DNA from 4 places in the Streptomyces sp. NPDC046805 genome. Region 4 is predicted to be linked to each of the others. Evidence: riboswitches for the same ligand, from Rfam matches in the RefSeq annotation. Region 4 holds a riboswitch; each other region holds the start of a gene.

What was found. Region 4 has a riboswitch for cyclic di-AMP ahead of ABZ910_RS14670 (NlpC/P60 family protein). Riboswitches for the same ligand answer to the same signal wherever they lie in the genome.
Region 1: it holds a riboswitch for cyclic di-AMP, as region 4 does, so the genes downstream of both, ABZ910_RS18060 (C40 family peptidase) here and ABZ910_RS14670 (NlpC/P60 family protein) in region 4, are expected to answer to the same signal.
Region 2: it holds a riboswitch for cyclic di-AMP, as region 4 does, so the genes downstream of both, ABZ910_RS20745 (transglycosylase family protein) here and ABZ910_RS14670 (NlpC/P60 family protein) in region 4, are expected to answer to the same signal.
Region 3: it holds a riboswitch for cyclic di-AMP, as region 4 does, so the genes downstream of both, ABZ910_RS21330 (M23 family metallopeptidase) here and ABZ910_RS14670 (NlpC/P60 family protein) in region 4, are expected to answer to the same signal.

Annotation. Positions count from the first base shown of each region.
Region 1 is NZ_JBEYYC010000015.1:70,986-75,998, reverse strand. It holds gene ABZ910_RS18080 (8-amino-7-oxononanoate synthase) at 1-1,028, shown strand, start outside; gene ABZ910_RS18075 (DUF397 domain-containing protein) at 1,123-1,347, opposite strand; gene ABZ910_RS18070 (helix-turn-helix transcriptional regulator) at 1,357-2,226, opposite strand; gene ABZ910_RS18065 (ATP-binding protein) at 2,439-2,897, shown strand; gene ABZ910_RS18060 (C40 family peptidase) at 2,916-3,389, opposite strand; cyclic di-AMP (ydaO/yuaA leader) riboswitch at 3,393-3,573, opposite strand; gene ABZ910_RS18055 (hypothetical protein) at 3,934-4,242, opposite strand; gene ABZ910_RS18050 (ATP-dependent Clp protease proteolytic subunit) at 4,250-4,885, opposite strand.
Region 2 is NZ_JBEYYC010000018.1:83,981-88,993, forward strand. It holds gene ABZ910_RS20735 (septum formation initiator family protein) at 21-497, opposite strand; gene eno (phosphopyruvate hydratase) at 630-1,916, opposite strand; gene ABZ910_RS20745 (transglycosylase family protein) at 2,169-2,870, opposite strand; cyclic di-AMP (ydaO/yuaA leader) riboswitch at 2,875-3,043, opposite strand; gene ABZ910_RS20750 (transglycosylase family protein) at 3,227-4,237, opposite strand; gene ABZ910_RS20755 (cytochrome P450) at 4,481-5,013, shown strand, end outside.
Region 3 is NZ_JBEYYC010000019.1:50,539-55,551, reverse strand. It holds gene ABZ910_RS21335 (pitrilysin family protein) at 1-877, shown strand, start outside; cyclic di-AMP (ydaO/yuaA leader) riboswitch at 1,111-1,269, shown strand; gene ABZ910_RS21330 (M23 family metallopeptidase) at 1,283-2,035, shown strand; gene ABZ910_RS21325 (GntR family transcriptional regulator) at 2,329-3,024, shown strand; gene ABZ910_RS21320 (HPr family phosphocarrier protein) at 3,206-3,487, opposite strand; gene ABZ910_RS21315 (GNAT family N-acetyltransferase) at 3,664-5,013, shown strand, end outside.
Region 4 is NZ_JBEYYC010000011.1:137,619-142,631, forward strand. It holds gene pcrA (DNA helicase PcrA) at 1-1,547, opposite strand, end outside; cyclic di-AMP (ydaO/yuaA leader) riboswitch at 1,915-2,086, shown strand; gene ABZ910_RS14670 (NlpC/P60 family protein) at 2,092-3,261, shown strand; gene ABZ910_RS14675 (hypothetical protein) at 3,361-3,714, opposite strand; gene ABZ910_RS14680 (NlpC/P60 family protein) at 4,145-5,013, shown strand, end outside.

The DNA of each region.
Region 1 (5,013 bases), on a different contig from region 4:
TCGCGAGCAACGACTACCTGGGGCTGGCCCGCCACCCCGAGGTCGTCGAGGGGGCCGCGGCCGCCGCGCGCGCCTGGGGCGGCGGTTCCACCGGGTCCCGGCTGGTCACCGGCACCACCGAGCTCCATGCCGAGCTGGAGCGCGAGTTGGCCGGCTTCTGCGGCTTCGAGGCGGCCCTGGTCTTCTCCTCCGGATACGCCGCCAACCTCGCCGCGGTCACCACGCTGGGACCGCACGGCTCGCTGATCGTCTCCGACGCCGGCAACCACGCCTCCCTCATCGACGGCTGTCGCCTGGCCCGCGGCGCAACCCAGGTCGTCGGGCACGCCGATCCGGACGCCGTGGGCAAGGCGCTGGACACGCACGAGGGGGCGGCCGTCGTCGTGTCCGACACGGTGTTCTCCGTCGACGGGGACGCGGCGCCGCTGGCCGAGTTGGCCGCGGCGTGCCGGGAGCGTGACGCCGGGCTGCTCGTCGACGACGCCCACGGACTCGGCGTCCTCGGCGACGGCGGCCGGGGAGCCGCGTACGCGGCCGGACTCGCGGGCGCCGACGACATCGTGGTCACGGCCACCCTGTCCAAGTCACTGGGCAGCCAGGGCGGGGTCGTGCTCGGTCCCGCGCACGTGATCGACCACCTGGTCAACGCGGCACGGACGTTCATCTTCGACACGGGCCTCGCCCCCGCCGCCGCGGGCGCGGCCCTGGCGGCCCTCAGGCTGCTGCGCGGACAGCCGCGGCGGGCGGCGCGGGCGCGCGAGGTGGCCGCCGACCTGTACGCACGCCTGACCGCCGCCGGTCTGGAAGCGGTACGGCCGGACGCCGCGGTGGTCTCCGTGCGGGCGCCGTCCCCGGAGGCGGCCGTGCGCTGGGCGGCCGACTGCCGAGGGGCGGGCCTGGCCGTGGGCTGCTTCCGTCCTCCTTCCGTGCCCGACGGGATCTCACGGCTCAGGCTGACCGCCCGCGCCGACCTGTCCGAGACCGAGATCGCACGCGCTGTGCGTGTGATCGGCGAAGCGCGACCATGAGTCGGCGTGACACGGCCGTGCGTCGCGGGTCGGGGAACGGGTCAGCGGGGGCAGTCGGGTCGGGCTGCGTGGGGTTCGGTCGGGGCGTGCGGGGTCACCGGAACGCGCCGACGAACTCCGTCCAGCTCCGGGGAGAGAAGAGCAGCGCGGGTCCGGCGGGGTCCTTGGAGTCGCGTACGGCGAGCAGCCCGGTCCAGGGACCGCGGCGCGGCCGAGCCGTCTCCACGCAGTTGTTGGCTCCGGTGCTGTAGCTGCTGCGCAGCCACCGCACACCGTGCAGATCGGTACTGGTAGGTACGTTCCGAGGCAGTGCGGACATGGTGCCTCCTTACGCGCCGTCACCTATCCCGGCGATGTAATCCAACGAGTCCTCAGGTGAAAGGGCGTGGATCTGAAGGGTGTTGAAGGCCTCCGTATAGGCCTGGAGGACTTCTTTCCGCTCGAGGTAGAGGCTACTCGTCAAGTGGTCGAGAACAACTACATCCAGATCAGATGTGCTCGGAAATGAGAAGATAACGAAAGGGCCGGTGATGCCGATGTGTGCGCCGGCCGCGAACGGCAGGACCTGAAGCCTTACTTGGGGCAGTCGCCCCGCCTCCATCAGCCTGTTCAGTTGCCCCGCCATGACCTCCGGCCCGCCCACCTGCCGTCGCAGCACCGCCTCGTCGAGGACGGCGGTCAGTTCCAGCGGAGGGTCCGCGCGCAGGACCTCCTGCCGGGCCAGTCGCACCTCCACCAGGGCGTCCAGCCGGTCGTCGGGCTCGTCGTCCGGCCCGCCCACGGCCGCCCACGTCACCGCCCGGGCGTACGCGGGTGTCTGCAGCAGCCCCGGGACCACCGACGTCTCCAGCGTGCGCATCGCGCTCGCCTGAGACTCCAGGCTGATGAAGTCGCGGTAGGCGGGTGGCAGTACCCCACGGTACGCGTGCCACCAGTGGTGCCGGCCGCCACCGTCCTCGGAGTTCGCCAACGCCAGGAGTAACTCCCGTAGTTGGCCGTCCGTCACACCGTAGGCGTCCAGGAGTAACCGCACATCGGCCGATTTCACGCCACTGGCGCCCGTCTCGATGCGGCTCACCTTCGACTGGTGCCAGCCCACCAGGCGGGCCGCTTCGCCGCTCGTGAGGCAGGCGCCGGTGCGCAGGGTGCGCAGTTCGGCGCCCAGTTTCCGCCGGCGCACCGCGGGACCATGCTGCATGGGCTCCTCCTTACTCCCTTCAAGCCTCCCAAATACGGTCTGCCGTCGCAGAGTTCACCGCTTTGAGCGACAGATATATGCATATCTCGGTGGATCGGCACCGTGACCGGCACGGCGGTGGCAGTCTGACGGCGAAGCACCAGTGCGGGACCGTACGCGAACCATCCGCTCCGTGTCGGACTACGGTCCCGTGGGAAAGGGACGACGTCGCCATGGCAGACCATCTGGAAGCATCCGTCACTCTGCCGAGCGATCCCGCCTCGGTCTCCGCGGCCCGCTCCTTCGTGCTGGGGACGCTCGCGGAGTGGGGCCTGCCCTCGGACACGGAAGCGGCCGACACCGTCCGGCTCATCGTCTCCGAACTCGCCACCAACTCCGTGCAGCACACCTTCGGGCAGTCGCCCACCTTCAGGGTGGACATGATGCTCGTCCGTGACGAACACCTGCGCATCGGCGTCACCGACAGTCACCCGCGGTTCCCGAAGAGACTTCCCGCGGCCGTCCAGCAGGACAACGGGCGCGGCATGGTCATCATCCGCTGGCTCGCCGCCGAATGCGGTGGCAAGCTGCGCATCCGCCCCACCCGCGAGGGCGGCAAGACCGTCTCCATCCAACTCCCCTGGACGGTACCGGCCGAGCCGGTGACCGCCGCGGGACAGCAGGAGCCGTAGGACAAGAAAAAGGCCGGGTCAGCCGACCCGGCCGTACCAGACGCTCCTCGTCCAGATCTTCTGGAGTTTCACCACGTCCCCGGTTTTCGGGGCGTGCCAGATCCTTCCTTTCCCGGCATAGATGCCGACGTGGTAGACGCGTGAGCCCGAGTGGAAGAACACCAGGTCCCCGGCCCTGCGATGGCGGGCCGACACATGGTGGGTCCTGTTGTACTGCTGGGCCGCCGTACGCGGCAGGCTCTTGCCCACCTTCTTGAACGAGTACAGCGTGAGCCCGGAACAGTCGAACCTGCCCGGTCCGGTGGCGCCCCATCGGTACGGGGAGCCCTTCTTGGAGGCCGCGATCTGGAGTGCCTTGGTCGCCGTGGCGGCGGCCGCGGCCTCGGAGGCCATGCCCGGCACCACGATCGAGCCGCCCACGGCGGCGAGAGTGAGGGCCGAGGCCGTGCCGGCCCGGGCCACGAGAGACGGGACGCGATTGAGCGCAATCATGCGCAACCCTTCGTCAGCCGCCTGTGAAGGATGACCTGTCGGATTCGGGCTGGCGAAGTTGCCCGGCCGCGTTGCCGCGGCTTCACCCCAAGGGCTGCGCACAGCGGACCGGTGTCCGCTGGGCGACCCGTCTTGCTCGGGTCCTCCACTCCTGCCGATCCACTGCCGTCGACCGGTCATCCGGGCGGCGGCAGGACTCGGCGTCCGCCCGGACCGCCCCGCCGCGGTGGCGGGGGCTTGTCGTCAGACAGGGATCTTGACTCACTGGAGTCCGAATATCCCAATGGAACCGGGTATGTGAGGAATGCGTCACTATTGGCCCGTTCGGGTGGATACCCGGGTGCCCGCATACCGGGCGAGGAGTCGACGTACCCCCGGACCAGCGCGGAAGCGCTCGGCGCGCTCCTCGCGCGCGCGTCCCGTGCAACCCGCGATGCCCCGAAAAAAGTCGCTCGTCTACGCCGAACAGGGGTACGTCGTTCGGGCCGTTTGAACTCGGGCCCGGAGGCCCGGACCGGGGTGGCGACCGGGCCGGTGTTCTTCGTCAGCCCGAGCCGTCCGACGGCACGGTCACGCGGGCGGTGCGGCGTTCGCCGTCCAGCACCCGCAAGGCACATGCCAGGGTGGCCGCGTGCAGCTCCGTCTCGCCCCGCTGGTGCATCAGGCTCAGCGCGTCACGGAGTTCCACCGCCTTGCGGACCAGGGCCTGGGCGGCCCGCAGTCCGCCGTACGTGCCCGCGTTCTGCGCCGGATTGATCCGGCCCAGCAGGTCGACCACGTCGAGGTAGCGGTCGATCAACTCGCCCTCGGCGCACGTGAGAGCGGGCAGCGGCGGCAGTTCGGGTGGCAGCATCGGCGGCTCACCTCGAATCCGGTGTGCCGCGCGAGGCCTTGCGGCTGGTGATGATCCCGTCCACCAGGCCGTACTCCAGCGCGCCCTGGGCGTCCAGGATCAAGTCCCGTTCGAGGTCCTCGTGCACCTGCTCCGGGGCGCGCCCGGTGTGCCGGGAGAGCATGTCCTCCAGAAGGGCGCGGACCCGGGTCAACTCCTCCGCCTGGATGACCAGATCGCTGGGCTGCCCCCGCACCGGCTCGGGCAGCGACGGCTGCTGGATCAGCATCCGCGCCCCCGGCAGCGCGAACCGCTTGCCCGGCGTGCCGGCCGCGAGCAGCACCGCCGCCGACGAGCCGGCTTGGCCCAGGCAGATCGTCTCCACGTCACAGCTGACGTACCGGATCGTGTCGTAGAGGGCCGCCATCGCGCTGAACGAGCCGCCGGGGGAGTTGACGTACAGCGAGATGTCCCGGTCCGGGGAGTCGTGTTCGAGGTGCATGAACTGCGCCATCACGTCGTTCGCCGACGTGTCGTCGATCGGCGTGCCGAGGAAGACGATCCGCTCCTCGAGCAACTTCGAGTACGGATCGAGCGTGCGCTGACCGGAGCTCGTGCGCTCGGTGAACTCGGGCAGGACGTAGCGGGCGGCTGGTCGAGTCATGACATACCCCTCCTCGCGGCAGAGCCGACTCCGGCAGAGGTCTGCGCGCGCTCTGCTCTCCGTGCTCTCTGTTGAAAATGTACAGGACGTACAGAACCTTGTCCCGGGCTATCGCCGCACGGACCGGG
Region 2 (5,013 bases), on a different contig from region 4:
TTTCTCTGGGTCTGTCGGTGTCACTGGTCGGAGGCGTCGGACTTGTCGACCCCGTCCCAGACGTTGGCGTACCAGGGGCGGTCGGTGGCTCCCAGGTCGGTGCGCGCCTTCCTGGCCGTGCTCGGGTCGATCACGACGTAACCGGTCTCGCCGGGCATCACATAGTGCAGCCGCTGCCGGATCTGCTGCTCCGCGTACGCGTCGTCCTGCCACCGCGCCTTGAGGTCGCGCAGCTGCTCGACCCGCTCCTGGGCCTGCTGCCGCTGCCGCTGGAGGTCTGCGATCTCGGCCCGCTGCGACACATACTGCCGCATCGGATAGGCCAGGGCGACGATCAGCGAGCACAGGACGAGCGCCAGCAGCGCCGCACGGCCGGTGAGCCGGGAGCGGCGGGCCTGGCGCTTGGTCTGGGAGCGGTAGACGCGGGCCGCCGTCTGCTCACCGAGCAGCCGCAGCCTGGTCGCGGTGGAGAACCGGTCCCGGTCCTTCACGCCCATGTTCCCCGCCTCCCGTGTCACGCGCGTACGTCCCCGCACACGGTACGGGACCGGTACGGGGACGTACGTACGACTGGCGAAGCCTTACGCCTGGTTTGGTCAGCCGCTGGATCAGCGGCCGTGCGGGAAGGCTCAGCCCTTGAAGCGCGGGAAGGCGCTGCGGCCGGCGTACACCGCGGCGTCGTCGAGGATCTCCTCGATGCGCAGCAGCTGGTTGTACTTGGCGACGCGGTCCGAGCGGGCCGGGGCGCCGGTCTTGATCTGGCCGCAGTTCACCGCGACGGCCAGGTCGGCGATGGTGACGTCCTCGGTCTCGCCGGAGCGGTGGGACATCATGCACTTGAAGCCGTTGCGCTGGGCCAGCTCGACGGCGTCCAGGGTCTCGGTCAGCGAGCCGATCTGGTTGACCTTGACGAGCAGCGCGTTGGCGGAGCCCTCCTCGATGCCGCGGGCCAGGCGCTCGGGGTTGGTGACGAAGAGGTCGTCGCCGACGATCTGGACCTTGTCGCCCAGCTTCTCGGTGATGACGTTCCAGCCGGCCCAGTCGTCCTCGAACAGCGGGTCCTCGATGGAGACGAGCGGGTAGTCCGCGACGAGCTGCTCGTAGTACTCCGTCATCTCGGCGGCGGAGCGCTCCTTGCCCTCGAAGAGGTACTTGCCGTCCTTGTAGAACTCGGAGGCGGCCACGTCGAGCGCGAGGGCGATCTGCTCACCGGGGACGTACCCGGCCTGCTTGATGGCCTCGAGGATGAGGTCGAGGGCCTCGCGGTTGGAGCCGAGGTTCGGGGCGAAGCCGCCCTCGTCACCGAGGCCGGTGGACAGACCCTTGGTCTTCAGGACCTTCTTCAGCGTGTGGTAGACCTCGGCGCCCCAGCGCAGGGCCTCGGAGAAGGACTCCGCGCCGATCGGGGCGATCATGAACTCCTGGATGTCCACGTTGGAGTCGGCGTGCGAGCCGCCGTTCAGGATGTTCATCATCGGCACCGGCAGGAGGTGCGCGTTCGGGCCGCCCAGGTAGCGGAACAGCGGGAGGTCGCTGGCCTCGGAGGCGGCGTGCGCGACGGCGAGGGAGACGCCCAGGATGGCGTTGGCGCCGAGCGAGCCCTTGTTGTCGGTGGCGTCCAGGTCGAACATCGCCTGGTCGATCAGGCGCTGCTCGGTGGCGTCGTAGCCGACGAGCTCCGGGCCGATCTGCTCGATCACGGCGAGGACGGCCTTCTCGACGCCCTTGCCCTGGTAGCGGTTGGGGTCACCGTCGCGGAGCTCGATGGCCTCGAAGGCGCCGGTGGAGGCGCCGGACGGAACGGCGGCACGACCCGTGCTGCCGTCGTCGAGGCCGACCTCGACCTCGACCGTGGGGTTGCCTCGGGAGTCCAGGATTTCCCGGGCTACGACGACGTCGATGGACGGCACGAGCATCTCCTTCTTGGATGTGACGCTGAAAGTGCGGGGCACATGGGCCGTGTCGGCCCTGGCTGTGCCTTGCGACTAGAGCCTAACCGCCCGGGGGTCCCGGTCGGCCGACCGACCGCCCCATGGACACGACGGCGACCGTACATATTGTTTCTGGGCGGAACAAAGGGGGGGCTGAAAGAAGCCCGGAAAGCCCCCGCCCCGGCGCGTACGGGGGAAAACGCGCCGGGGCGGGGAGTCTGAGGGGCCGCCTGCTCCTTACTTCAGGTGCAGCTGCTGGCCCGGGTAGATGAGGTTCGCGTCCTCGATGATGTCCTTGTTCAGCTCGAACAGCTTCTTCCAGCCGCCCTCGACCTTGTGCTTCTCGGCGATCGAGCCGAGGGTGTCGCCCTTGACGACCTTGTACTCGCCGTCGCCCTTCTTGACCTTCTTGCCGGTCGGGGTGGTGACGGTCTTGCTCGCGGCCGGGCGGTCGGTGGAGCGGGTGGCCGCCTGCGGCTCACTGGCGTGGGCGGTGGCGGTGGTGTCCGTGCTGCCGGTGCTCGTGCTGCCGGAGGAGGAGGAGGAGGCGGTGCCACCGCTGTACGGGGTGCTGGTCAGACCCGTGCCGCAGTTCGGCCAGGCGCCCTTGCCCTGGGCGGCGAGGACCTTCTCGCCGATCTCGATCTGCTGGGCCTTGGTGGCCTTGTCGGCGGTGGCGGCGTACTGCGTGCCGCCGTACGCGGCCCAGGTGGAGGCGGAGAACTGCAGACCGCCGTAGAAGCCGTTGCCGGTGTTGATGGACCAGTTGCCGCCGGCCTCGCACTGGGCGACGGCGTCCCACTGGGAGGCGGTGGCGGCGGAGGCGTTGCCGGACGCCATCAGCGGGGCGGCGACAGCGGCGCCGGCGACACCGGCGAGCGCGAGAGCGCGGGTGGCCTTGGACGGACGGCGGTGCGTGCCCTTGCTGGAAAACAGCATGGATCGATCCCCTCACCGACGCCTGCGAGGTGAGCTGTCGGGTTCGGGCCGGTTGAGTTGCCCGGCCACGTCCCTCGCGGGACATGGCTTCACCCCAAGCCGGTCGCGGCATCAACTGCCGGTTCCGGCACTTACCTTGGGTCCCCCGCTCCTGCCTACGGCGCTTGACGCGTCGACTGTTCCCGTACGGCCGCTGGCAGGACTCGGCGTAGCGGCAGCCGGGGCTCGTGGTGACGAGCGGACTTGACCGTAGGCACGCGATCCGCGGAATTCCAAAGACGATCAGGGCTTCTGAGAGTCATCCCACACTTTCGCCAAACGGGACATTTGGCGACGAAGCGGGGCGCCAACTCCCGCTACTTCGCACCCTTTTCGCCACCGATGTGGAGGGTCTGACCGGCGGCGATCCGGTTCGGGTCGGAACCGACGGCCTTCTTGTTGGCGCCGTACAGCGCCCGCCATCCGCCGTCCACGTCAAGGGAGTCGGCGATGGAGGCGAGAGTGTCGCCCGCCTGGACGGTGTAGGCGTGCCGCGCGGAGGAGTCGGCGGAGTCACCACTCGCCCGGTTCGCCCCATTTTCGTCCGCACTGTCGCCCCGATGGCGACCGCCGCCACCGATCGCCCCGGTGTCGACCAGACTCCAAGAGCTACCGCTCTGCCATTCGTTGTCCGAATCGTCGGCTTCAGGGCTCGCCGTGTGCGAGCTGCCGTCGTTCCATGCGCCACTGGAACCGGCCGGTGCGGACTTCCCGGTCTCGACAGGGCCGCCGGAGCCGGTGGAACCGCTCTCGGCGCCGGCACCCGCGTCGGCATCCGTCGACGGGGACGCGGACGACGCGGACGACGAGCCCTCGGACGAGGAGCCGGACGAAGACCCGCCCGACGTCAACGCGCCGATCAGACCGGACGAGCCGTGCCCACCCGAGGAGCCGGAGCCGGAATGGGACGAACCGCCCCCGGAGACGCCGGTGTCGACATGGACCGACCCCGACTTGCTGCTGAGCCCGGCGAGCAGGGCGCACGTGGCCCAGTGGCCCGTCCCCTGGTCGGCGAGCATCTTCTCGGCGACGGCTATCTGCTGTGAACGGCTGGCCTCGTCGGGGCTCGAGGCGTAGTGGCCACCGCCGTACTTGTCCCAGTCCTCCTGGGAGATCTGCAGACCGCCGTAGTACCCGTTGCCGGTGCTGGCGCTCCAGGAACCCCCGCTCTCGCACTCGGCCACCCGGTCCCACGTGGTGCCGTCTGCCGCGTTCGCGCTGGCCGCACCCAGAAGCGGGAGGGCGAGGGCGGAGCCGGTCACTCCGGCCGCGACGAGGACAGCCGGTGCCTGACGAGGGCGACGGTGACGACCGTTCCCGGAGATCATGCGGAAGCCTTTCGTGCGACAGCAGTGCCCGGCGCCACGAGTGAAGCGGAGACGCCGTGTTGACGAGTGAACGTATCGGCAGACGATCGCCCGTCACAAGTCAATCCCGCGCGGATCACGTGAAGATCACAGCGCTCACCCATAATTGCTCGCCAGTCGCCTTTATCCGGATACCGCGGGCTCATTCGCCTCCCCGTCCCGGCGCCCGCGCGCGCACGCACCGGCTCCGGTTACGGTCGTTCCGTGAACGGCCCGAACACCGCCCCCGAACTCTTCACCTGGGAGTTCGCCAGCGATCCCTACCCCGCCTACGCCTGGCTGCGCGAGCACGCCCCGGTCCACCGGACCACGCTGCCCAGCGGCGTCGAGGCATGGCTGGTGACCCGGTACGCCGACGCGCGCCAGGCCCTCGCGGACAAGCGGCTGTCGAAGAACCCCGAGCATCACGCCGAGGACGCGCACGGCAAGCACAAGACCGGCATCCCGGGCGAGCGCAGCGCCAACCTCATGACGCATCTGCTCAACATCGACCCGCCGGACCACACCCGGCTGCGCCGGCTCGTGTCCAAGGCGTTCACCCCGCGCCGGGTGGCGGAATTCACGCCCCGCGTGCAGGAGTTGACGGACGACCTCATCGACCGGTTCGCCTCCCGCGGCGAGGCCGATCTCATCCACGAGTTCGCCTTCCCCCTCCCCATCTACGCGATCTGCGACCTGCTCGGCGTCCCGCGCGAGGACCAGGACGACTTCCGTGACTGGGCGGGCATGATGATCCG
Region 3 (5,013 bases), on a different contig from region 4:
CCCGGCGACCTCGCGCATGTCGCGCCCGCGCCAGGGCACCGAGGACACGGTCGCCAAGATCGACGCCCCGGCCGTACGCGCCTTCTACGACCGGCACGTCCGGCCCGCCACCGCCACCGCCGTGGTCGTCGGCGACCTCACCGGCATCGACCTCGACGAGCTGCTCGGCGACACCCTGGGCGGCTGGACCGGCTCCCCGGCCCAGCCGCGTCCCGTGCCGCCGGTGAGCGCCGACGACACCGGTCGCGTCGTCATCGTGGACCGCCCCGGCGCCGTCCAGACGCAGCTGCTCATCGGCCGCGTCGGCGGCGACCGGCACGACCGTGTGTGGCCCGCCCAGGTGCTCGGCACCTACTGCCTCGGCGGCACCCTCACCTCCCGCCTGGACCGGGTCCTGCGCGAGGAGAAGGGCTACACCTACGGTGTGCGCTCGTTCGGGCAGGTCCTGCGGTCCGCCCCGGACGGCACGGGCGCCTCGATGCTCGCCATCAGCGGCTCCGTGGACACCCCGAACACCGGCCCGGCGCTCCAGGACCTGTGGACGGTGCTGCGCACGCTCGCCGAGGAGGGCCTCACGAACGCCGAGCGCGACATCGCCGTGCAGAACCTCGTCGGAGTGGCGCCGCTGAAGTACGAGACCGCGGCGGCCGTGGCCGGCACCCTGGCCGACCAGGTCGAGCAGCACCTGCCCGACGACTTCCAGGCCTCGCTGTACCGGCAGCTCGCCAACACGGGCACCGTGGAGGCCACCGCGGCCGTGGTGAACGCCTACCCGGTGGACCGTCTGGTGACCGTCCTCGTCGGTGACGCCGCTCAGATCAAGGAGCCGGTCGAGGCCCTCGGCATCGGTGAAGTCACCGTCGTGGCCGCCGAGTAGCCCACAACAGGCACCCGCGCGCGTGGGGCCCTGGCGACTGACCGGTCGCCAGGGCCCTCGTGTGTTCCGCCCAGGCCTTCACACCTACCGCCCATATGCCCGAATTGGGGCGGAGGTCGCCTGTCTGCGTGTGGCGTGCGCTACAAAAGTCTTTTTTTGTTTGGGAATTGAAAGTTGCCCCCCTTAGCGTCGTCCGGGCTGTTCGTCAGGCAGTGCGCCGCGCCCGCGGCACCGGACAGTCATCGCCGAGTCCCCGTACGGCGCGAGCCAGGGGAGCCGGGGACCCAACCGTCCCTGGGGTGAATCGGACGCCCACGCGCGCCGTGGGGGCCGTAGGAGACCTTCCTGCTCCGAACCCGTCAGCTAACCCGGTAGGCGAGAAGGAAGGAAAGGACCAGCCACTTCATGGCGTTCACGCGCGCCACCGGGAAGCATCGTCGTCCCAGCCGGATGCAGCGCACCACCGCTCGTGCCGCGGGTGTCGCGGCCCTCACCACCACCGGTGTGGTCGGCACCCTGGCCGCCCCGGCGCTCGCCGCCGGCGGCAGCGCGGGGCAGACCGGCCTCATCCCCGTCGTCTCCCTCGGCGGCTCGGCCGCCCAGCAGATCGACGCTCAGGCCACCGCCCAGAAGCAGGCCGCCGAGGAGAAGGCTGCCGAGAAGGCCGCGCGCGTGGCGGCGGCGAAGAAGGCCGCGAAGGAGCGTGCGGCCAAGGAGCGTGCCGCTCGCGCCGCCGAGCGCAGGCGCCTCAACGCCTTCGTGGTGCCGGTCGCCCACTCGTACGTCTCCACCGGTTACAAGTCCAGCGGCTCCCTGTGGTCCTCCGGTGCCCACACCGGCATCGACTTCCACGCGGCCAGCGGCACCGTCGTCCACGCCGTCGGCTCCGGCACGGTCGTGTCCGCCGGCTGGGGCGGGGCGTACGGCAACCAGATCGTGATCAAGATGGCCGACGGCATGTACACCATGTACGGCCATCTGTCGTCGATCGGCGTCTCGGTGGGCCAGAAGGTCACTCCGGGCGAGCAGATAGGCCTGTCCGGAGCGACGGGCAACGTCACCGGCCCGCACCTCCACTTCGAGGCCCGCACCACCCCGGACTACGGCTCCGACGTCGACCCCGTCGCCTATCTCCGCAAGCACGGCGTGCACGTCTGACGGACGAGCGTGGTGCCCGTCCGACGGACGATCGCACCTCATCCCGAGGCCCCGGCTCCCCGAGCCGGGGCTTTCGCCGTTTCGAACGCGACGCTGAGCGCAGTACCGAACGCAATGCTGAACGCGGTGCTGTCCAAAATCTGTCCATGGATTCCGGCCTGCCGTCGGAAATTCCGGCTCCTTGCAATAGAGTCACCGGACATGCGTCGATCGTCGATGCTTCACGAGCGTCGCTTTCATGGGGATCCATTTCCAGGGGATCCGTTTCACGGGGATCGAAGCGGAGGTCGGTCATGCGGGTTCCGGCGCAGTCGGTGTGCACGGCGATCCGGGACGACATCGTCACCGGCGTCCACGAGCGTGGCGGCCGGCTCACCGAGGAACTCCTCGCGCGCCGCTACGGCGTCTCCCGCGTTCCCGTCCGCGAGGCCCTGCGCACCCTGGAGGCGGAGGGCTTCGTGGTGACCCGGCGGCACGCGGGCGCGTGCGTGGCCGAACCGACCGAGCAGGAGGCCGCGGACCTGCTGGAGATGCGCCTGCTGCTGGAGCCCCTCGGCGCGTCCCGGGCCGCCCGGCGGCGCACCGAGGCGCACCTCAAGGTGCTGCGCGGCCTCGTCAGGCTGGGTCAGGAGCGGGCCAGGAGGGGCAACAGCGAGGACCTGCGCTCCCTGGGCGGCTGGTTCCACGAGACGCTCGCCCAGGCCGCCGGCAGCCCGGCGCTGACCTCGGCGCTCGCTCAACTGCGGCACAAGATCGCGTGGATGTACGTGGTGGCCGCGCCCGTCGACCCCGTCGAGTCCTGGGCGGAGCACGGCGCCCTCGTGGAGGCGGTGGCGCGCGGCGAGGACGAGCGCGCGCGGGCGATCTGCGCCCTGCATGCCGAGCGTGCGACGACCACGCACCGGCTGCGGTTCGCCTCCGGCGCCGACGGCAGGGCGCACGTGAGGAATACGCAACATGCCGTACACATGCCGAGCCTGCGGCATTAACACGGGCGCCGTATACAAAGGGAAGGCATTCCATGGGGGCGTATTTCCGCTGCCTGCAATTCCCCCTTGCTCTTGTGTTCGGTGAATTCGACACGAGGTGCGCGCGAAAACGCGGAAGCCGCGTCACCCTTTCCGGATGACGCGGCTTCCTGGTGTCACACAGATGATGCTCGGACGGTGATCAGACGGTCTCGGGCAGTTCCTCGAGGCCCTCGGCGACCAGCTTCGCCAGTCGGTCCAGGGCGGCGTCCGCGCCCTCGGCGTCGGAGGTGAGGACGATCTCCTCGCCGCCCTCGGCGCCCAGGCTGAGAACGGCCAGCATGGAGGCCGCGTTGACCGGCGCGCCGCCGGCCTTGGCGATCGTCACCGGGACGCCTGCGGCCGTGGCGGCTCGGACGAAGATGGAGGCGGGCCGGGCGTGAAGACCCTCGGCCCAGCCGATGTTGACGCGGCGCTCAGCCATGTGCGTGCCCTTCGGTATCAGGGTTGTCTAGACCAGTTTTCCACATCGTGAAGCGGTGCCCGGAGCGGTCCTTGCGTCCCGCCCCGAGGTGTCGTCGGACCGCGGCCTCGGTCCAACTTCCGCCCTCCACAGACTGCCTCGCGCCGCTGTCGCCCGCGAGCCGTACTCTGGGGCCCATGCAGACCCCGGCGGACCGCAGCGACCGGCACGAGTACCCCGCCCATTGGGAGGCGGACGTGGTGCTGCGCGACGGCGGCACCGCGCGCGTCCGGCCCATCACCGTCGACGACGCCGACCGCCTGGTCAGCTTCTACGAGCAGGTCTCGGACGAGTCGAAGTACTACCGCTTCTTCGCGCCGTATCCACGCCTGTCCGCCAAGGACGTTCACCGCTTCACCCACCACGACTTCGTGGACCGCGTGGGGCTTGCGGCCACGATCGGCGGTGAGTTCATCGCCACCGTACGCTACGACCGCATCGGCGCCGGAGGGGTGCCCGCCTCCGCGCCGGCCGACGAGGCGGAGGTCGCGTTCCTGGTCCAGGACGCGCACCAGGGGCGCGGGGTCGCCTCCGCCCTCCTCGAGCACATCGCGGCCGTCGCGCGCGAGCGCGGCATCCGCCGGTTCGCCGCCGAGGTGCTGCCCGCCAACACCAAGATGATCAAGGTGTTCACGGACGCCGGTTACACCCAGAAGCGCAGCTTCGAAGACGGCGTCGTACGCCTGGAGTTGGACCTCGAGCCCACCGACCGCTCGCTCGCCGTGCAGCACGCGCGGGAGCAGCGTGCCGAAGCCCGGTCGGTGCGACGGCTGCTGACGCCCCGTTCCGTCGCCGTCGTCGGCGTGGGCCGTGCCCCCGGCGGGGTGGGCCGCAGCGTCCTCGGCAACCTCAGGGAGGCCGGATTCACCGGCGACCTGTACGCGGTGAACCAGGCCCTCGCCGAGGAGGCCGGGGACGTCGACGGGGTGCCCGCGTACCGCTCCGTGCGGGACATCGGGGGCACGGTCGACCTCGCGGTCGTCGCCGTCCCCGCCGAGCAGGTGCCCCAGGTGGTCGCCGAGTGCGGCGAGCACGGGGTGCAGGGGCTCGTGGTGGTCTCCGCCGGGTACGCGGAGAGCGGCCCCGAAGGGCGCGAGCGCCAGCGCGAACTCGTCCGGCACGCGCGCGCGTACGGCATGCGGATCATCGGGCCGAACGCCTTCGGGATCATCAACACGTCCGAGGAGGTACGGCTCAACGCCTCGCTGGCCCCGGAGATGCCGCGCCCCGGCCGGATCGGCCTCTTCGCCCAGTCCGGGGCCATCGGCATCGCGCTGCTGTCCCGGCTGCACCGGCGCGGGGGAGGGGTCACCGGGGTCACCGGCGTGTCCACCTTCGTGTCGTCGGGCAACCGGGCCGACGTCTCCGGCAACGACGTCATCCAGTACTGGTACGACGACCCCGACACCGACGTCGTCCTCATGTACCTGGAGTCGATCGGCAATCCGCGCAAGTTCACCCGCCTCGCGCGGCGGACCGCGGAGACG
Region 4 (5,013 bases):
AAGCTGATCTTCTCGCGCTGGGCGAGCGCGTCGACCATCGCCTCCGCGCGCTCGCCGATGCCGCGCTTGGGGACGTTGAGGATGCGGCGCAGCGGGACGGAGTCCTCCGGGTTGGCCAGCACCCGCAGGTACGACAGGACGTCCCGGACCTCCTTGCGCTCGTAGAAGCGGACGCCGCCGACGACCTTGTAGGGCAGGCCGACGCGGATGAAGACCTCTTCGAAGACACGGGACTGGGCGTTGGTGCGGTAGAACACGGCGACGTCGCCGGCCCTCGCGTCGCCCGCGTCCGTGAGGCGGTCTATCTCGTCGGCGACGAACTGGGCCTCGTCGTGCTCGGTGTCGGCGACGTAGCCGGTGATGCCCGCGCCCGCGCCCGCGTTGGTCCACAGGTTCTTCGGGCGGCGGGACTCGTTGCGCTCGATGACCGCGTTGGCGGCGGACAGGATCGTCTGCGTGGAGCGGTAGTTCTGCTCCAGCAGGATCGTCGTCGCGTCCGGGTAGTCCTCCTCGAACTGGAGGATGTTGCGGATGGTCGCTCCGCGGAAGGCGTAGATCGACTGGTCGGCGTCACCCACGACGCACAGTTCGGCGGGCGGCAGCTCGTGCTCGCCCGGGGTCGCGTCCGCCGACTGATCGGAGGGGCCGACGAGCTCGCGCACCAGGGCGTACTGGGCGTGGTTGGTGTCCTGGTACTCGTCGACGAGGACGTGGCGGAAGCGGCGGCGGTAGTGCTCGGCGACGTCCGGGAAGGCGCGGAGCAGGTTGACCGTCGTCATGATCAGGTCGTCGAAGTCGAGGGCGTTCGCCTCGCGCAGCCGCGACTGGTAGAGCGCGTAGGCCTGGGCGACGGCCTTCTCGAAGCCGTCGGAGGCCTGGGCCGCGAAGTCCTCCTCGTCGATCAGCTCGTTCTTCAGGTTGGAGATCTTGGCGCTGAAGGACTTCGGCGGGAAGCGCTTGGGGTCGAGGTCCAGGTCGCGGCAGACCAGGGCCATCAGCCGCTTGGAGTCGGCGGCGTCGTAGATCGAGAACGACGACGTGAAGCCGAGCCTCTTGCTCTCGCGGCGCAGGATGCGCACGCACGCGCTGTGGAAGGTCATGACCCACATCGCGTTCGCGCGCGGGCCGACGAGCTGCTCGACGCGCTCCTTCATCTCGCCCGCGGCCTTGTTGGTGAAGGTGATCGCGAGGATCTGGCCCGGGTGCACGTTCCGCTCGGCCAGCAGGTGCGCGATGCGATGCGTGAGGACGCGGGTCTTGCCGGAGCCCGCGCCGGCCACGATGAGCAGTGGGGAACCGGCGTGCACGACGGCCGCGCGCTGGTTGTCGTTCAGCCCGACCAGGAGCGCCGCCGGGTCGATGACCGGGCGCGGGGCGCCGTCGCGGTAGTGGGCGTCCCGGTCCGGCGGCACGTCGAACTTCCCGCCGAACAGATCGTCCGGAATCGACTCCGGAGCGTGATCGTCCTCGGGCGGCGGCGGTTCCTCCTCGTGGCCGCGGGGGGCCTGGAGGTTCGCCAGGAAGCTGTCGTCAAAGAGGCTGCTCATCGCTCTCCGAGTCTAGGGCGCCCCACCGACAAACCGCCGCCGCCCCGAAAACATCCACGGCCGGGGACGCCGGGTGCGGCACACACACCCACCTTCACCCTCCAGAATCGTGCCGTAACGGTACGCAACCGACCCGCAGGCGGCTCGAATCGATCACGCGGCGACGGCGACCGACGCCATCCCCCCGTCGAGAACAACCGAACAAGTCACCTCATAACACACCGAATTGACCATCGCCAGGCAAGGTCATTACCAAGGTCACGAAAATGTATCGGGCATATCACCCACCAACCTTCACACGGGCCACACGAGTTGGCTACCGTGCCGGGCGGGCCGCAGGACCCCCACCGGCGAACGTCGCCGGGCCACGCGGCCCCCGCCGAGTCCGGCGCGCCTTCCGTGGTGCCGGAGCCGGGGACCCACACCGACCTTGGGGTGAATCGGTCCCGCTCCCCTCAGGGAAGGGACCGTAGGGCAGCCTTCCGGATCCACCCGCCCGAACCCGACAGCTAACTCGGTAGGCGGAGCACGGAAGGAGTCCCCCTTGGCGTCGCACCGCAAGCCGCGCCCCGTCGGTACGGGCCTGGCGGGCATACGCACCCCCGCCCTCGCAACCGCCGCCCTCACCTCGGTGGCCCTGCTGTCCCAGACAGCTCAGGCCGCCCCCTCCGCCGACCGCGGCAAGCCGAGCGTCGAAGAGGTCCAGAAGAAGGTCGACGACCTGTACCACCAGGCGGAGTCGGCGACCGAGAAGTACAACTCCGCGAAGGTGAAGACCGGCGAGGAGCGCAAGCGCGTCGACGGCCTCCTCGACGACGTGGCCCGCCGCACGGAGCGGCTCAACAAGGCACGCGAGAAGCTGGGTACGTTCGCCGCGGCGCAGTACCGGACCGGCGCCGCCGCCCCCAGTACCGCCACCCTCCTGCTCGCGAACTCCCCGCAGGACTACTTCGACCAGAGCCAGCTGATGCACCGGCTGACCTCACGTGAGAAGGGCGCGGTCGACGACTACGTCACCCAGCAGTCCGCGACCATGAAGAAACGGCAGGAGGCCACCAAGAGCCTCGAGACGCTCACCGCTTCGCAGACCGACCTGAGGACCGCCAAGACCACCGTCCAGACGAAGCTGACGACGGCGCGTGAGCTGCTGTCGAAGCTGACGGCGGAGCAGAAGGCGCGGCTAGCGGCGATCGAGAAGCAGAAGCAGGAGGAGGCCGCGCGGAAGGCGGCGGAGCTCGCCAAGCAGCAGGCCGCGGAGGAGGCGGCCCGGCAGAAGAAGGCCGCCGCGGCGAGCGTGTCGGCCTCGACGGGCTCCTCCTCGGGCTCCTCGACCTCCACCGCGGACTCCTCGTACGCCACGCAGGCCGCGAAGACGATCGCCTTCGCGCGCGCCCAGATCGGCAAGCCGTACGTCTGGGGCGCCACCGGGCCCGACTCCTTCGACTGCTCGGGCCTCACCCAGGCCGCCTGGAGATCCGCCGGCGTCAGCCTCCCGCGCACCACCTGGGACCAGGTCAACGTCGGCACCACGGTCTCGCTCGCCGATGCCCGGCCCGGTGACCTGATCTTCTTCTACGACGACATCAGCCACGTCGGCATCTACATCGGCAACGGCATGATGATCCACGCCCCGAAGCCCGGCGCCTACGTCCGCGAGGAGTCGATCTACTACGGCGGCTCGTCGATCATCCACAGCGTGGTGCGGCCGGCCTGAGCCGACCTGATGGAGCGTTTGGTCTGAGCCGGCCGCGGTGGTGTGGGCCGCTGTCGCGGCGGCTCACACCACCTCCGGCTCATCTCACGTCCGGCTCAGTCACGTCCACAGCACGGCGATGAAGATGTTCACCATGGTCAGCACGCCCACCAGGCCGAAGAGGCGCTTGTCCACCGTCTCGTCGTCCCGCTTCACGTAGACGAGCCCGAGGATCACGATCAGCAGCGCCAGCTTCACGCCGATCTTGATGCTGTTGACATGATGGCCGCCGGCCTCGTTGAGACCGACCAGGACCACGCCGGTGACCAGCATGGTCAGCGCGCCGTGCAGCATCGCGGGGACGAACCGGGCTGTGCCCTTGCCCATCGCCTTCATCTGGGTGAGGAAGCCGCCCAGGAGCGAGGCGATGCCGATGATGTGCAGGCCGACGAAGATTTCGATGAGTACGCCCATGGTCGGGAGCCTAATCAGCGGCGCCGGCACGTCCGGCCACCGCCCCACCTTCTCGCCCCCTCCCCCTCATGCGCATATGCGCCCGTGGCCTTAGCACCGCGCCACCCCGCGCGCCCCGAAACCGCTGCTTCGGTCACGGCTCCACATGAAGTCGGCGGCTCCGCACCCTGATCGCTGTCATATGCGGTCACCAGGCGATCCCGTCACGCCACTTCCGTACATCGCGTTACCAAGCCGACACACTCAGGTTTAGCGTCCTCCACCAGGTGACCGGCTCCCCACCGCCGCCCGGGCCATGGGCGGCAGCCGGACACCTCCGCCGAGAAGGTCCGGCGGCGGCCCGCTCCCCCGTGCGGGCCGCCGCAGGACACCGGGCGCGAGAGAGCGCCCCCGCGGTCGTACGAGTCACACGAAAGGACGTGACGGTCCGGTGGCAGCGCACCGCAAGCCCCGAGAACGCTCGCTCGGCGGCCCTACGGCCCGTACCGCGGCGACCCTGGCCCTGGCGGGCGCGGCGACCGCGACGGGCTTCGACGGAACCGGGCACGCCGAGCCGCAACTGACGCCTGCGCAGGTCAAGGCCAGGGTGGACAGGCTGTACGAGGACGCGGAGATCGCCACGGAGAAGTACAACGGGGCGAAGGAGAAGGCGGATGCGGCGCAGCGGCGGCTGACGACGCTGCAGGACCAGGCGGCCCGCCGGGAGGCGAAGCTCGACTCGGCGCGGAACGCGCTGGGCTCCATCGCCACGGCGCAGTACCGCAGCGGCGGGCTCCCGCCCGCGATGCAGCTGGCGTTCTCCGGCAGTCCCGGGCAGTACCTGGAGGGCGCCGAGTTGGCCGAGCGCGTGGCCGACCGGCAGTCGCAGGCCGTCGCTCGCGTACGACAGCAGCTCCGCGAGATCGAGCAACTGCGCGGCGCCGCCCGCGTCGAGCTGGCATCGCTCAGGTCCAGACAGACCGAGCTGAAGCGGCAGAAGAAGACGATCACCGGGAAGCTGGCCGAAGCCCGGCATCTGCTGTCCCGGCTGTCACCACGCGAGCGGACGCGGGCCACGGCGGACGGCGGGGCCGGGCACGCCTCACGGTCGGGCTCGGACGCGCGCGACGCGCTGGGCGCTGCCGGTTCCGTCGCGGCCCCCAACCCCCGTGCCGCCACGGCCGTTTCCTACGCGTACCGGAAGCTGGGCAGCCGCTATGTCTGGGGCGCGACGGGCCCGGACTCCTTCGACTGCTCGGGCCTCGTCCAGGCCGCCTACCGCTCCGCCGGCGTCTCCCTCCCTCGCACGACATACGCCCA